Paludibaculum fermentans: one gene and its partner. Each later gene encodes a partner of the first gene's protein in a complex. Links are inferred from orthologs where the notes say so. Each region holds a gene or a part of one and is shown in the gene's direction. Other genes may lie near its edges.

Region 1 (7,444 bases):
TACCGGGACAGACGTGCCTTCGCTGCTGGTGTTCTTCACCTTCTGCGGCATCGTCTTCCTGGTGGTGGAGGTGATCTCGTTCTACATCGGCGTCTCGCTGTCGCGCACGATGACGCTGGCGGTGCACGAGCTCTACGAAGCCACGGTGCACATCCGCGAAGGCGACCTGACGCACCGGATCCAGGTGAATGGGAACGACCAGTTGGCGGAACTGGGTACGTCATTCAACATCATGGCGGGGAATCTGGAACGGCTGCTGCAGTCTGAGAAGGAGCGGCAGAAGATGCAGGCGGAGCTGGAGATCGCGCGCGAGGTGCAGGATCAACTGCATCCCAAGCCGATGTCGGGCTTGGGTTCGCTGCGGGTGACGTCCTTCTGCACGGCGGCGCGCATGGTGTCGGGCGACTATTTCGACTACCAGACCATCAGCGACAGCCAGCTCGCGCTGGTGATCGGGGATGTCGCGGGCAAAGGCATCTCGGCGGCGCTGCTGATGGCGACGCTGCAATCGGCGCTGCGGTGCGAACTGCGCCACTCCACCGAGATGGCCACCGCGGCCGCGGTGGGGATGGGCGAGGGCTATGCGGCCCCGAGGGTGTCTCCTTCGCAGTTGGTGTCGAACCTGAACCAGCACCTCTATCTGTCGACGGCTCCGGAAAAGTACGCCACGTTCTTCTTCAGCGTCTATGACGAAGTGTCCAGCACGCTGAGCTATACGAACGGCGGCCACCTGTCGCCCATCCTGGTCCGTGACGGCAAGGCGACGCTGCTGGATTCGAACGGCCTGGTGGTGGGTGCGTTTCCGTTTGCGGAATATAGCGAGAGCCGGGTCAAGCTGGAAGCGGGCGATCTGTTGGTGTGCTACACGGACGGCATCACGGAGCCGGAGAACGCATACGGCGAGATGTTTGGCGAGGATCGCCTGATCGCGCTGCTGCTGGCGCATGCCGACAAAGACGGGGCCGAGATCGCGGCCAGGATCGTGGAGGAAGTCACGAAGTGGACGGCTTCGTCGGAGTTGCAGGACGATATGACGTTGTTGCTGGCGCGAAAGGTCTGAGATCGTGACCCCGCAGTTTCGCCGCATCTGGTTTGTCGCCGCCGCCATCGCCGGCACGGTGACCGTGGGCACGCTGGGGTATATCTTCATCGCCGATTACCCGGTGCTGGACGCCATCTACATGGCCGTCATGACCATGACCACGGTGGGCTATGGCGAGATCCGGCCGCTGAGCCAGGCGGCGCGGGTGTTCAATACGGGCTACATGCTGCTGAGCGTCAGCATGCTGCTGCTGGCCCTGGGCGTGATGACGCAGACCATCATCGAACTGCAGTTCGGCAACCTGTTGGTGAAGAGGCGCGCAAAGAAGATGATCGACAAGCTGGAGAATCACTACATCATCTGCGGCTTTGGCCGTGTGGGGCGGGGCTCGGCGGCGGAACTGCGGCAGGCCGGCGTACCGCTCGTCATCATCGACCGCAGGGAAGACCGTGTGGACTGGGCGATGCGCGCGGGCTACCTGGCGTGCCTGGGCGATTCCACGCGCGACGAGACGCTCTACGAGGTCCGGGTGACGCACGCGCGTGGCCTGATCGCAGCCCTGGCGACGGACGCCGACAACCTGTTTGCCGTGATTTCGGCCAAGACGCTGAATCCAAAGATCCGCGTGGCTGCGCGCGCGGCGGAAGAAGAGGCGGAGCGGAAGATGCGGCAGGTGGGCGCGGACGCTGTTTTCGCGCCGTACGTTATGACCGGCACGCGCCTGGCGCAGTCGCTGCTGAAGCCGCACGTCCGCCAGTTTCTCGACTTCGCCACCACCAATATCGGGCTCGATGTCGGCATTGAACAGTTGGAAGTGGGAACGGGCAGCGACCTGGTGGGCAAGTCGCTGGCCGACCTGCGGATCCGCAGTGAACTGAAGGTGATTGTGCTGGCAATCCGCCGCGCGGACGGTAAGATGGTGTTCAATCCCCCCGCGGACGCGCTGATCGAGGTGCAGGACTACCTCATCGTGATGGGCGAGAACGAGCCGCTGCGGCGTTTGGAGAGCCGTGTGACGGGGGCTGCCTCGTAAGGCTGAGGACACCATGAAAGTACTCACCGGCGCACAGATGCGTGAGATCGACCGTCTCACGATGGAAGCGGGCATTCCCGGTCTTGTGCTGATGGAGAACGCGGGCTGCCGCTTTGTGGAGTTCCTGGAACGGAACTACGGCCCGCTGGACCAGCATCGCATCGTGGTGGTGTGCGGCAAGGGCAACAATGGCGGTGACGGGCTGGTGATTGCCCGGCAGTTGAGCATCCGCTTCAAGCCGCGTTCGCTGGACGTGATCCTGGCCTATCCGCCGACGGAGTTCAAGGACGACTCGGCCACCAACTGGAAAATGCTGCAGGTGACGGGCACGCGCGTGACACGGACGCTGGAGCCGCGGATGCGCGCGGCGACGCTGGTCATCGACGCGCTGCTGGGCACTGGCCTGCAGGGTCCGGCGCGCAGTCCGGCGCTGGAGTGGATTCGCGAGATCAACGGCGGCTTCCCGGGCGCCACGGTGGTGAGCGTGGACGTGCCTTCGGGTTTGTTCGACGGCGGTGAATCGGTGCGGGCCGCGGATACGGTCACATTTACGGCGCCCAAGCTGGAACAGGTGGTGCCACCCACCTGCGACCGGGTGGGCCGGCTGCATGTGGTGCAGATTGGCACTCCTCTGTCGCTGATGGACAAGAGTCCGGAGTACTGGCTGAATGTCGTGGAGCCGCGTCAGTTCCGGCGGCTGTTCGAGCCGCGGCCTGCTGGTTCGCATAAGGGTGATTTCGGGCATGTTCTGGTGATTGGGGGCGCCCCGGGCAAAGGCGGCGCGGCGGCGATGTCCGGCCTGGCTGCTTTGAAGATCGGCGCGGGGCTGGTGACCGTGGCAACGGCGGAAGAAGAGCGGCGGACGGTGACGGCGCTGGCTCCGGAACTGATGACCCAGTCGATCGGGCAGGATCCGGGCGGTAAGGACGTGCTCGCGATTGGGCCGGGCCTGGGCCAGGAACCGGATCTGGCGGGGGTCGCGCAGCGTTTGTTCGCACAATCCGCGCTGCCGCTGGTGATCGACGCGGATGGACTCAATGCGCTGGCCGGCACTGCGTTTCATGGGCCGGGACCGTGGCGCGTGCTGACGCCGCATCCGGGTGAGATGTCGCGGCTGGCCGGCTGCAAGACGACGGACATCCAGGCAGATCGCGTGGGCGTCGCGCGCAAGTTCGCGATGGAAAGGAATGTGGTGCTGGTGCTGAAGGGCCAGCGCACGGTGGTGGCCTTCCCCGATGGACGGGCCTTCCTCAACCCCAGCGGTACGCCCGCCATGGCCACGGCAGGCAGCGGGGACATCCTCACCGGCCTGATTGCCGGCCTGATGGCGCAGTGGCCCGACCGGCGGGAACAGGCCGTGCTGGCCGCGGTGTGGCTGCACGGGCGATCCGGCGAGTTGGGCGCGGCGGCGCTGACTGAACAGTCGTTGACGGCGACGGACCTGATCCGGTATCTGCCGGCCGCCATCCGCGAAACACAGGCATGACCAGCACACGCTACACCACCGCGAACGAGGAAGAGACCATTGAACTGGGCCGCGTGCTGGCCGCCCGCTGGCCCCGGCCGTGCATCGTCCTGCTGATCGGCAATCTGGGGGCGGGCAAGACCACACTGGCCAAGGGCATTGCCGAAGGGCTGGGCTCCGCCAGGGCGGACGACGTCTCGAGCCCGACGTTTCCGCTGATCCACGAATACGGCGAGGAGGGGGATCTCTATCACATCGACCTGTACCGCCTGGACACGATGGAGGAGGTGGAGACGCTCGGCCTGGAGGAGATCTTCTCGCGCCGGGCGGTCGTCCTGCTGGAATGGGCGGAGCGCTTCCCGGCCCTGTTGCCGGCGGAACGGATCGAGATCCGGATCGAGGCCATCGAGGAAGAAACGCGTGTCCTGACGGTCACTGAGCTACCCTGAAGCAGATGACTGAGTCTTCCGGCCCGAGTCGATCGCTGATCGCCCTGACCGCTCTGGCGGTTGCCGCCGCGGCTCTCGTATATGTGCTGCTGCTGCCGTTCCTGCATCCCATTTTCTTCGCGCTCGTGCTGGCGATCGCCGCTCAACCCCTGTACCACGCCATCTCGTCGCGGTTGAAGCGGCCTGCCCTTTCGGCGATTCTCACCACGTTCCTGATGATCACAGCCGTTCTGGTGCCCTTGGCCATGCTGACCGTCACCATCATCAACGAGGCGGGCACGACCTACAATCAACTGGCCCAGCAGAGCGCGGAAAAGGGCGGCTGGGGCCAGTATCTTAACGATCTGCTGGATCCGCCGGTGCAGTGGGTGGCGGCGAAGACGGGCATGCCGGCACCCAACGTGCAGGCGGCGGTCCTGCAGCGCATGCAAACCATGAGCTCCTCGCTGCTGCAATGGAGCGGCTCGCTGCTGGGCAACCTGACCAGCACGCTGGGCGACCTGGTGCTGAGCATCTTCGTCATGTTCTTTCTGTTCCTGGAAGGAAATGCGATCTGGGCTGGGATTCTTCGATGGATGCCCCTGCCGGAATCGCGGACCAGAGAGCTGTTGCAGACGATCTCGGACGCCATCGTGGCGAACGTCTATGGATTCGTGGCCGTTGGCGTCGTCCAGGGCGTGCTCACGGGCCTGGCGTTCTGGTTTACCGGATTGCACGCGCCGTTCCTGTGGGGTTCCGTTGCGGCCATCTGCTCGCTGCTGCCGCTGGCCGGTACCGCCATCGTCTGGGCGCCGGCCGCGCTGATCCTGCTGGCCCACGGCGCATGGGGCAAGGCGCTGTTCATGCTGCTGTGGGGCATCCTGGCCATCAGCATGTCCGATAACATCGTGCGGCCCATGGTGCTGAGCGGGCGCACGGACATGAATACCCTGGTCGTTTTCTTCGCCCTGATGGGCGGATTGCAAGCCTTCGGTTTCATCGGCCTGTTCGCCGGACCGGTGATTTTCTCCGTCGCCATCGCCGTCTTCCGCATGCTGCGCGAGGAGTATACGCAGCCGATGGTCGAGCTCGAGATCAAACAGGCTTAGCGCGGGTTGAACCACGCCGTCCGCGGGCGCGTATACCCTTCATGGATCCACGAGCCGCGTTCGTCCTGCCGCATGGCCAGTTTCTTGGCGCCTGTGCCTCGAAGCGAGAGGCTGGCGGGTTCGCGCTCTCTGAACTGACGCCCACCGTGCCGGCGGAAGAGGTCGCACGGCATACCCATGAAGACGCGCATCTCGTGCTGCTGCTGGATGGCACGTATATCTCCACCGCGGCCAAGGCCCCGCCCCTCTGCCGGCCGCCGCTGCTGATCTACAATCCGCCTGGGACCACGCACCGGGACCGCTTCCACGCGCTGGACGGGCGCTTTCTGACGATCTCGGTATCCGGCGAGAGCCTGCAGCGGATCCGGCAGTTCCTGGAGCCCCTGGACCAGCCCACCGCCTTCCGGTCAGGTCCGCCGCTGCAACTGGCGCAGCGTTTGTTCCACGAGTGCCGCCAGTGGGACCAGGTTTCTCCGCTGGCCGCCGAAGGACTGTGCCTGGAGCTGATGGCGGAGATGGCGCGGGCGGCGGACCGCCCGCACCGTCAACCACCCTCGTGGCTGAAGACCGCGCGAGACCTGATCCACGATCGTTGTGCCGAGAACATCGGCGTCTCGGAGATCGCCCAGGCCGTGGGTGTTCATCCCGTCCACCTGGCCCGGACGTTCCGGGAGTTCTACCAGTGCACGCCTGGCGACTATCTGCGGCACTGCCGGCTGGAGCACGCGGCCGGGCTGCTGCGGCGTCACGCACAGCCCATCGCGGAGATTGCCCTGGACGCGGGCTTCGCGGACCAAAGCCACTTCTCCAAGGCCTTTCGCAAGGCGTTCGCCGTGTCGCCGAGCGAATACCGCCGCGCGCATGTTGCCCGCTGACCAATCCGCTCCGCTGGTACAAGACAGAACCCGCCCTTCCGGCCAATACTCAGGACATGCTTCGCAGCTTCCTACTCGTGCTGGCCGCCGCTGGAATCGCATCGGCCCAGGCGCTCGCCCCCATGACGCAGGCCATCCGGGCCGGCGAGTTCAAGGAGATCACCAGCGTGGTGGTCGCCCGGCACGGCTCCATCGTCTATGAAGAGTACTTCGACAAAGGCGGACCGGAGGCGCTGCGGAATACGCGGTCGGCCACCAAGACGGTCGCCAGCATGCTGATCGGCATCGCCATCGACAGGAAGCTGCTCTCGGGCGTGGACGCGCCGGTGTTCGCGTTCTTCCCCGATAAACACCCGGTGGCCAACCCCGATCCGCGCAAGGAGAAGATCACGGTGGAAGATCTGCTCACGATGAGTTCGCTGCTGGAGTGCAGTGACGAGAATCAGTATTCCCGCGGCAACGAGGAGCGCATGTACCTGATCGAAGACTGGATCAAGTTTACGCTCGACCTGCCGGTGCGCGGCTTCCCGGCCTGGGTGAAGAAGCCCAAGGACTCGCCGTATGGCCGCAGTTTCAGCTACTGCACGGCGGGGGTGACAACGCTGGGCGGCGTGATTGAGCGGGCGACGCGCTCCACTGTACCCGCCTTTGCGGAGGCCAATCTGTTCGCTCCGCTGGGCATCAAGAAGGCGGAGTGGCAGTTTTCACCGATGGGCATTGCGCAGACCGGCGGCGGGCTGGAACTGAGGAGCCGCGACCTGTTGCAGCTCGGGCTGCTGTACCTGCATGGGGGCCAGGCCAACGGCCGGCAGATCGTCTCCAAAGAGTGGGTGACCGCCTCCACCAAACCTCATGCCGAGGTGGACGACGACACCGAGTATGGCTATCTCTGGTGGGTGAAGGCATTCCCGGTGGGCACGAAGAAATATGGCGCGTTCCTGATGCAGGGCAACGGCGGAAACAAGGTCGCGGTCTTCCCCTCCCTCGACATGGTCGTGGTCATCACCACCACGAATTTCGGCGTGCGCGGGTCGCACCAGTTGAGCGACCGGCTGCTGACGGAGCACATCCTCAAGAACGTCGAACCGTAGCCGGGCGGGGCTACTTCTTCTTGCCGTCCTTGTCGTCCTTCGAGCTCTTGGGATCGGGGATGCTTTCGCCCAGCTTCTCGCCCGGCTTGAGCAGCGACGGCTTCTTCTTGCCCGGAGCGACGCCCTCCTTCTCCGAGGCGATGCGCGTCTGCTGCTTCTGCGCCTCTTCCTTGCCCTGCGGAGTGAGCAACTCTTCGCGCTGCTTCTTCAGTTCGGCTTCGCGCATCTCCACATCGTGGGTGCGGGTCTTCAGATCCTGCTCATTGATCTCCACGCTGTCCTTGGTGGTTTCAATCGCCTGATCGAGCGCGAACTGATAGCGGCCCTTGTCCGGCGGATCGAGCTCAGCAAACTTCTCGAGCTGGGCGACCATCTCCTTTTGAGCCTTGGCGACCAGGCCC
Region 2 (7,415 bases), 2.7 Mb from region 1 along the record:
TCCTGACCAAGGGTGCGGCGGTGGATTCAGCGGTTCCGCTGGCGTGCGTCCTGACGCTGCCCGCGACGGGGTCGGAATCGAACACTTTTGCGGTGGTCAGCCGGCGGTCGGCCGGGCAGAAGCTCGCCTTCGGGTCGGTGCATTGCTACCCGAAATTCGCGGTATTGGATCCGGAGACCACTTTCTCCTTGCCCCAGCGGCAGGTGGCGAACGGTATTGTCGACGCATTCGTCCACACGCTGGAGCAATACATGACGTTCCCGGTGCATGCGGAATTGAACGACCGGTTCGCGGAAGCGATTCTGCAGACATTGATCGAAGTCGGTCCGAAGACGCTGGCCGAGCCGGAGAATTACGACCTGCGGGCGACGTTTGTGTGGTCGGCCACGATGGCTTTGAACGGCTTGATTGGCAGCGGCGTGCCGCAGGATTGGGCGACGCATATGATTGGGCACGAGTTGACGGCCCTATACGGCATCGACCATGCGCGGACGCTGGCGACGGTGGTGCCGCACCTGTTCCGGGTGCAGGCCGATGGCAAGCGCGAGAAGTTACTGCAGTTTGCCGAGCGGGTTTGGGGGATTCGGACCGGAACCGACGATGAGAGGTGCGAGGCGGCGATCCGGAAGACGGAAGAGTTTTTCGAGTCGCTGGGATTGCCGACGCGGTTGTCGCAGTATCCGGAGGTAAAGCCTGAGACTCCGGCGCTGGTGGCGAAGAAACTGGAGAGCAACGGGGCGGTCAAGCTGGGCGAGCGGCAGGACATTACGCCCAAGACGGTGGAAGAGATTCTGTCGCGGAGCCTGGCCGCTTAACTCGTGTGATCGTGGATGATTTTCCAGCCGGCGGCGGTCTTGCGCAGCACCAGCGTGAAATGGCCGGATGCGTTGCCGCCACCGGCCTGGGTCCGCGTGAGGTCGAAGCGGCCCAGGACCAGGGCGGCGTCCGGGCCCAATAGGCGGACTTCCAATTCGCTGTAGCGCAGGGTGCCCATGGCTTCGGGCGTGCCGTAGTTCTTGCGGTAACGCTCGAGCACGGGCTTGTAGCCTCGGGTGACGCCCGCGCGGCCGGTGAAGGTGATGTCGGGGGAATCCATGTAAGTGGTCATGAATTCCTCGAGATTGGCGCGATTCCAGGCCTCAGCCTGTTTTTGGAGGGTGACGGTGACGTCGTCCTGCGCAAAAAGCAGTGAAGAGGCCGCCAACACACAGAGAACAAGAAGCCGCATGGCTTATTAGAGTATCAGCATGCAGTCGCCGTAGGAGAAGAAGCGGTAACGCTGCTCGACGGCGTGGCGGTAAGCGGCCAGCATCAAATCCTTGCCGCCGAATGCGGCGACCAGCAGGATGAGGCTCGATTTGGGTAGATGGAAATTGGTGATCATTGCATCGACACCCTGGAATTCGCAGCCGGGATAGAGAAAGATACTCGTTTCTCCGGATTGAGGATGGAAGCCGCCGTTGCGGCTGGCAGTCTCAATGGTACGGACCGCCGTGGTGCCGACGGCGATGCGGCGGGTGGCCCGGGCGATGATTTCCGCGTTGGGCGCAGTGATTTCGTAGCGTTCGGAGTGGAGGTGATTCTGTTCGACTTCGTCGGAGGAGAGGGGCTGAAAGGTGCCTAGGCCTACGTGGAGGGTTACTTTGGCGATCTCCGCACCGGCGGCGCGGCACTCGTCCAGGACTTCGGGAGTGAAATGCAGGCCGGCGGTGGGTGCGGCGACGGAGCCGGGTTTTTCGGCGAAGACGGTCTGGTAGCGTTCCCGATCGGCGGGCTGGTCGGGCCGGTGGATATAGGGCGGCAGCGGGACGTGGCCGTTGGCTTCGAGCTCGGCGTCGAGATTTCCGTTACATGTAAACTTCAGCAGGCGCTCGCCGCGATCGCGGGTTTCGAGGATTTCCGCGAACAGGCGAGGGGTGATGTAAACGCGAGTGCCGATGTGAAGGTGGCGGCCCGGCCGGGCGAGAGCCGACCAGGTGAGGCGGTCGGATGACTCGGGCCGGAGGAGGAAGAGTTCGACCTGCCGGTCATAGCCGATCTTCTTGCCGAAGATGCGGGACGGGAAAACGCGCGTATCATTGAGAATTAGGCAGTCGCCGGCGCCCAGGTGGGCGGGCAGGTCGCGAAATGAAGCGTCTTGGAAGGATCCGGCTTGCCGGTTGACGACGAGCATCCTGGCGGCGGAGCGATCGGCGAGAGGCTCCTGCGCCACCAGTTCGTCGGGCAATTGATAGTCGAATTCTGATAACTGCATAAAAAGGCGAGCGAAAAAAATAAACCTCGCTGCGAATAATATACCCATTTGCGGAGCCATTGTGCGAATCCTGGGAATCGAAAGTTCGTGCGACGAGACGGCGGCGGCGATCGTGACGTCGGACGGAGAGCTGAGTGCGAGCGTCGTTGCGTCGCAAATCGACACGCACAGCAAGTATGGCGGCGTAGTGCCGGAGCTGGCTTCCCGCGAGCATTTGCGGGCGATTGGGCCGGTGGTGCGCGGCGCGCTGGAGCAGGCGCGGCTGGGCTGGGACGATATTGATGCGATTGCGGTGACGGCGGGACCGGGGCTGGTGGGTTCGCTGCTGGTGGGGCTGACTTACGCGAAGGCCGTGTGCCTGGTGCGCGGGCTGCCGCTGATCGGCGTGAACCACATTGAGGGACACATCCACGCGGTGCTGCTGGAAGCGCGGCAGTGCGGTGCGGAGATCGAACTCCCGGCACTGGCGCTGGTGGCCAGCGGCGGACACACGCATCTGTTCGAAGTCAGCGAGCGGATGACCTACCGGCTGCTGGGCAAGACCCGTGATGACGCGGCGGGCGAGGCATACGACAAAGTGGCCAAGCTGCTGGGGTTCGGCTATCCGGGCGGTCCAGTACTGGATAAGTTGGCACCCTATGGAGATGCCGACGGGCTGGCGCTACCGATTTCAAAAATGAAGGGCAATGCCCTGGATTTCAGCTTCAGCGGGTTGAAGACGGCGATGCTGCGCTGGGTGCAGGCGCATGATATGGAAGGCGAGATTGTCACGCGGCGGGCGCTGATGAAGCTGCATCCGCATCCGACGGTGGAGCAGTGGCTGGCGGTGACTCCGCAGACGACGCTGGATGCCGTGGCGGCGTTCCAGCGTGTCGTGGTGGAGGAATTGCTGCGGCGCGTGGGGCGCGCGGTGGAAGAGACGGCGGCGCGGTCTGTGATTATTTCTGGCGGCGTGGCCTGCAATGCGGGTTTGCGGGCGTCGGCGCAGTCCGGACGCCTGATGTGCCCGGTGTATTTCCCGGCTCCTCATCTGTCGACGGACAATGCGGCGATGATCGCGGCGGCGGCGGTGCCGCGGTTCCTGCGGGGGGAATTCGACGATCTTACGCTGAAGGCGCAGGCTAACCTCACGCTGGCCTGAGTGCGAGTGGCGAGGGTCGGATAGAATCGAGGGCTGAGGAGCCCTGACTTGCGACTATCCGGAATTGTTCTGTTATGCGTGCTACCGCTGTGCGCGGGCGTGACGAGCGTCAGCGTCGTCGAGAGAAGCGACGTGCTTGGCGGGCAATCCACAGGGCCGGCCGGGCCATACGAGCGGATCATTGCGAAAGTGCAGTTCGCGCTGGATCCGAAGCTGCCGCAGAATAAGGCGGTGCGCGACCTGGAGTTGGCTCCGCGGAATGAGCGGGGGCTGGTCGAATTCACGGCGGATCTCTACATCCTGAAGCCGCGCGATCCGGCGAAGGGCAACGGCACGGTGTTGTTCGAGGTGTCGAACCGTGGCGGCAAAGGCATGTTGTCGCGCTTCAACTATGCCCGGGGTTCCTCGGATCCGCGCACGGAAGAGGAGTTCGGCGACAGGAATCTGCTGGAGCAGGGGTACACGCTGCTGTGGGTCGGGTGGCAGTGGGATACGCCGCCTGGCGACAAGCTGCTGCGGCTGGATAGCCCGATCGCGATGCTGAACGGGCAGGCGATTCGCGGGCTGGTGCGGTCTGAGTTCATTCCGGATTCGCGCACCAACATGATGCACTTGTCGGATCGCAAGCACACGACGTACGCGGCTGTGAGCCCGGCGGTGACGTTGACGGTACGGCCCACCGTGCTGGGCGCGCGGCGGACGATTCCCGGTGCGGACTGGAAGTTCAACGAGGACCGGACAGCGATCGAAATGGAGTCGGGATTCCAGCCCGGCCAGATCTACGAGGTGGTGTACCAGGCGGAGAATCCGCGGATCGAGGGGCTGGGGCTGGCGGCGGTGCGGGACGCGATTTCGTTCCTGAAGTACGGCGGGGTGGAGACGCTGCTGGCGGACCAGCGGCGATTCATCAAGCGGTCGATCGGATTCGGCATCTCGCAAAGCGGGCGCTTTCTGCGGACTTTTCTCTACTTCGGGTTCAATGAAGACGAGAAGGGACGGAAAGTGTTCGACGGCGTCTGGGCAGACGTTGGCGGAGCGGGCCGGGGCAGCTTCAATTTCCGGTTCGGGCAGGCGTCTAGGGACGGTTATGCCCACTTCAATACGCTGTATCCGACCGATGTATTTCCGTTCACGGACGTGCCGCAGATCGATCCGGATACGAACAAGCCGAACGGGTTGCTGATGGGTGTCAGCGCGGCGACGATGCCGAAGATCTTCTACACGAATGGCTCGTGGGAGTACTGGAATCGGTGCGCCGCCCTGATCCACGTGAGCGTGGACGGCAAGATGGATGCGCCGATGTCGCCGGATACGCGGCTGTATGTGGTGGCGGGGTCGCAGCATGGTCCGGGGCGGCTGCCCAGCGCGGCTGCGGGCGCGCAGTATCCGCTGAATCCCAACGATCACCGGCCCCTGCAGCGGGCATTGCTGGATGCGATGCAGGCATGGATCAAGGACGGCAAGCAGCCTCCAGCATCGCAGTATCCGCTGATCACCGAAGGGCAACTGGTGCGGCCGGATCAGGTGAGGTGGCCGAAGTCGATGAAGGCGGCACTCCCCGAGCATCCAAAGGTGGCGTACAACGTCTCCTACGGTCCGGACTGGGAGACGACGGGTGTGATCACGATGGAGCCTCCGAAGGTGGGGAAGCCGTTTCCGGTGCTGGTGCCGCAGGTGGATGCGGACGGGAATGAACTGGGCGGGATCCGGATGCCGGAGGTGGCCGTGCCGCTGGGTACGTTTACCGGCTGGAATATGCGGACGGCGGCGGCGGGGGCGCCGAAGGAGATGGCTCCGACGCTGGGTTCGTTCTTCGCCTTTGACAAGGCCGCGATTGGCCGGAGGTATGCGAGCAAGGAGGAATACCTGAAGACGGTCGGCCTGGAGGCCGAGAAGCTGGTGAAGTTGCGCTTGCTGCTGGATCGGGACCGCCAGCGGGTGGTCGATCATGCGGCCGAGTTGTGGGAGTTCGTCCAAAAGTAGCCGTGACGGTACACTAAAGGTTTATGGGTATGCCTCCGCAGAACGAACCTCCGAAGATGCCGATTGACGGCGTCAGGAATCTGATTACGATCGGCTCCGGCAAAGGGGGTGTGGGCAAAACCACGGTTTCGGTGAATCTGGCCATTGCCCTGGCGCGGCTCGGCCAGAAGGTCGGACTGTTGGATGCAGACGTTTATGGCCCCAACGTGCCGCTGATGATGGGCATCCACGATACTCCTTACGCGGTGGAGAACCGGATCCAGCCGCTGGAGCAGCACGGCGTGAAGCTGATGTCGATGGGGTTCCTGAATCCCGGCGACAAGCCGCTGATCTGGCGCGGACCGATGCTGCACAGCGTGATGCAGCAGTTCATGCGGCAAGTGGATTGGGGCGAGTTGGATTTCCTGCTGATCGACCTGCCACCGGGTACGGGCGACGTGGCGTTGAGCCTGATCCAGACGGCGCCGATTACGGGCGCGATTGTCGTCAGCACGCCGTCGGAAGTCGCACTGGAAGACGGCCGGAAGGCTGTGCTGATGTTCCGGCAGGTGAAGGTGGAACTGCTGGGCCTGGTGGAGAACATGAGCTACCTGATTGTGCCGGGCACCGGCCAGAAGGTGGACATCTTTGGCGAGGGCGGCGGGCGGCGGACGGCGGAAGCCATGGATATTCCGTTCCTGGGTGAACTGCCGTTGAATCCGCAGGTGCGGATTGGTGGGGATACGGGGCGGCCGATCGCGCTGATGGGCGAGCAGGAACCACAGGCGGAAGGGTTCTACGCGATTGCGAAGCAGGTGATCGCACGATGCAGCGCGGGGCCGTTGCGGAAGGCGCCTTCGTTCTCGATTGAGGACTAAGGTGGCCATGTACCATGGAAGGCAATTGCCATGGTACACAGACTCGCTGCGATCCTTTTTCTGGCCGTGCTGACCCTGCCGGCCCAGTCCACGCGTGAACTGAACGATCTGAACTGGATGGAGTACCGCCGGTTGGTTCCGGCACAGATCCAGACGGTGCTGTTGCCCACAGGCACAGTGGAGGCTCACGGGGTGATCAATAACGGGGCCGACAATACGGCACCGCTGGCCCTGGCGCGGGCCATGGCTCCGAAGTTGAATGCGCTGGTGGCGCCGCCCTTGAATTATGGCGTGACGGGCAGCCTGGACGGGTATGCGGGCACGTTCCAGATCTCCGAGGCGGCTTACCGGGCGTTCGTTACCGACATCTTCACCGGGTTGGCGCGGAACGGGTTCCGCAACATCATCGTCATCAACGGACACGGCGGGCCGCAGACCGCGATCCTGAACGACATCGCGGAGAAGGTGGGCCGCGAGCAGCGTGTGCGGATGCTGGTGAGCAACTGGTGGGCGATCTGCAGCGATGTCACGTTGAAGGTGTTCGGAGAAGACGGCGGGCACGCGGGCTGGAACGAGACAGCGTTTATCCAGGCGATTGACGAGAAGCTCGTGCATCCGGAGCTGTATTCAAAGGAATTGGAGACGCCGCGTCCGGCGGCGGGCACGTGGGCGGCCTATCCATTCCCCACGCCGGTGATCCTGTATCAGCCGGGGCAGGGCTCGGTCCGGTTCGATAAGGCCAAGGCTTCCGTTTATTTCCAGGCAGTGGTAGAACGGATGGCAGACTTGGTCAAAGGGATTATCGAAAAATGGGACAGAGCTGGGCTGTATCAAGACGTGCGTTCGGGGGCGTTGCCTCCGCGCTGACCATCCTTTCCGAATCCGCGCTGGCGCAGTTGAGCTTCGTAGGGGAGCCCTCGGCCGACGCGGTGATGCTGAACGCGAATGAGAATCCGCTGGGGCCTTGTCCCGAAGCGCTGGAGGCCATGAACGGCGTCCTGAAGCGCGGTGGGCGCTACCTCTTCGGCGAGACGATCAAGCTCTCCCGCACGCTGGCGCAACAGGAAGGACTGCCCGAGGAGTGCGCACGGGCGTTTGCGGTTCGAGCGATCCGCTGCATCGCACGGTGCTGGCGTTCTGTTCTCCGTCACGGAGTTTCGTTGTGGCGAACCCAGGCTAT

Evidence for each region. Proteins that work in one complex are often made in the same cells at the same time.
Region 2: the proteins of tsaE (region 1) and tsaD are in contact, whole or in part, in a crystal structure (PDB 6N9A), measured with the Thermotoga maritima proteins. The link is inferred for Paludibaculum fermentans from one-to-one orthologs. Residues at the interface, in WP_004082108.1 of Thermotoga maritima: Leu37, Gly38, Lys46, Lys57, Val59, Lys60, Ser61, Thr63, Phe64, Thr65, Leu66, Met67, Val69, Pro71, Tyr82, Arg83, Leu84, Asp86, Asp88, Phe89, Asp93, Ile128, Asp130, Glu131, Arg134; in WP_004082750.1 of Thermotoga maritima: Cys10, Asp11, Arg49, His50, Leu82, Gly84, Gly135, Gly136, Glu154, Thr155, Leu156, Asp157, Asp158, Ser159, Glu162, Asp165, Lys166, Arg169, Leu170, Tyr175, Lys213, Thr214, Leu217, Tyr218, Gln221, Arg222, Asn324.

Annotation. Positions count from the first base shown.
Region 1 is NZ_CP063849.1:8,076,616-8,084,059, reverse strand. The notes cover bases 2,274-5,273. They hold tsaE (tRNA (adenosine(37)-N6)-threonylcarbamoyltransferase complex ATPase subunit type 1 TsaE), read left to right. Parts: upstream 2,274-3,557; coding sequence 3,558-3,989; downstream 3,990-5,273. Other genes in these bases: IRI77_RS32060 (helix-turn-helix transcriptional regulator), read left to right, coding at 5,119-5,273; IRI77_RS32065 (AI-2E family transporter), read left to right, coding at 3,995-5,077; IRI77_RS32075 (NAD(P)H-hydrate dehydratase), read left to right, coding at 2,274-3,561. Also shown: IRI77_RS32085 (PP2C family protein-serine/threonine phosphatase), read left to right, coding at 1-1,060; IRI77_RS32080 (potassium channel family protein), read left to right, coding at 1,065-2,075; more of IRI77_RS32075, read left to right, coding at 2,089-2,273; more of IRI77_RS32060, read left to right, coding at 5,274-5,952; IRI77_RS32055 (serine hydrolase domain-containing protein), read left to right, coding at 6,009-7,043; IRI77_RS32050 (hypothetical protein), read right to left, coding at 7,054-7,444. UniProt on the Escherichia coli protein: Required for the formation of a threonylcarbamoyl group on adenosine at position 37 (t(6)A37) in tRNAs that read codons beginning with adenine.
Region 2 is NZ_CP063849.1:5,361,487-5,368,901, reverse strand. What follows is about bases 1,383-4,353. They hold tsaD (tRNA (adenosine(37)-N6)-threonylcarbamoyltransferase complex transferase subunit TsaD), read left to right. Parts: upstream 1,383-2,312; coding sequence 2,313-3,395; downstream 3,396-4,353. Other genes in these bases: IRI77_RS21055 (alpha/beta hydrolase domain-containing protein), read left to right, coding at 3,444-4,353; queA (tRNA preQ1(34) S-adenosylmethionine ribosyltransferase-isomerase QueA), read right to left, coding at 1,383-2,254. Also shown: IRI77_RS21075 (iron-containing alcohol dehydrogenase), read left to right, coding at 1-815; IRI77_RS21070 (YybH family protein), read right to left, coding at 812-1,228; more of queA, read right to left, coding at 1,235-1,382; more of IRI77_RS21055, read left to right, coding at 4,354-5,378; IRI77_RS21050 (Mrp/NBP35 family ATP-binding protein), read left to right, coding at 5,408-6,235; IRI77_RS21045 (creatininase family protein), read left to right, coding at 6,266-7,102; IRI77_RS38115 (hypothetical protein), read left to right, coding at 7,045-7,415; IRI77_RS21040 (aminotransferase class I/II-fold pyridoxal phosphate-dependent enzyme), read left to right, coding at 7,398-7,415.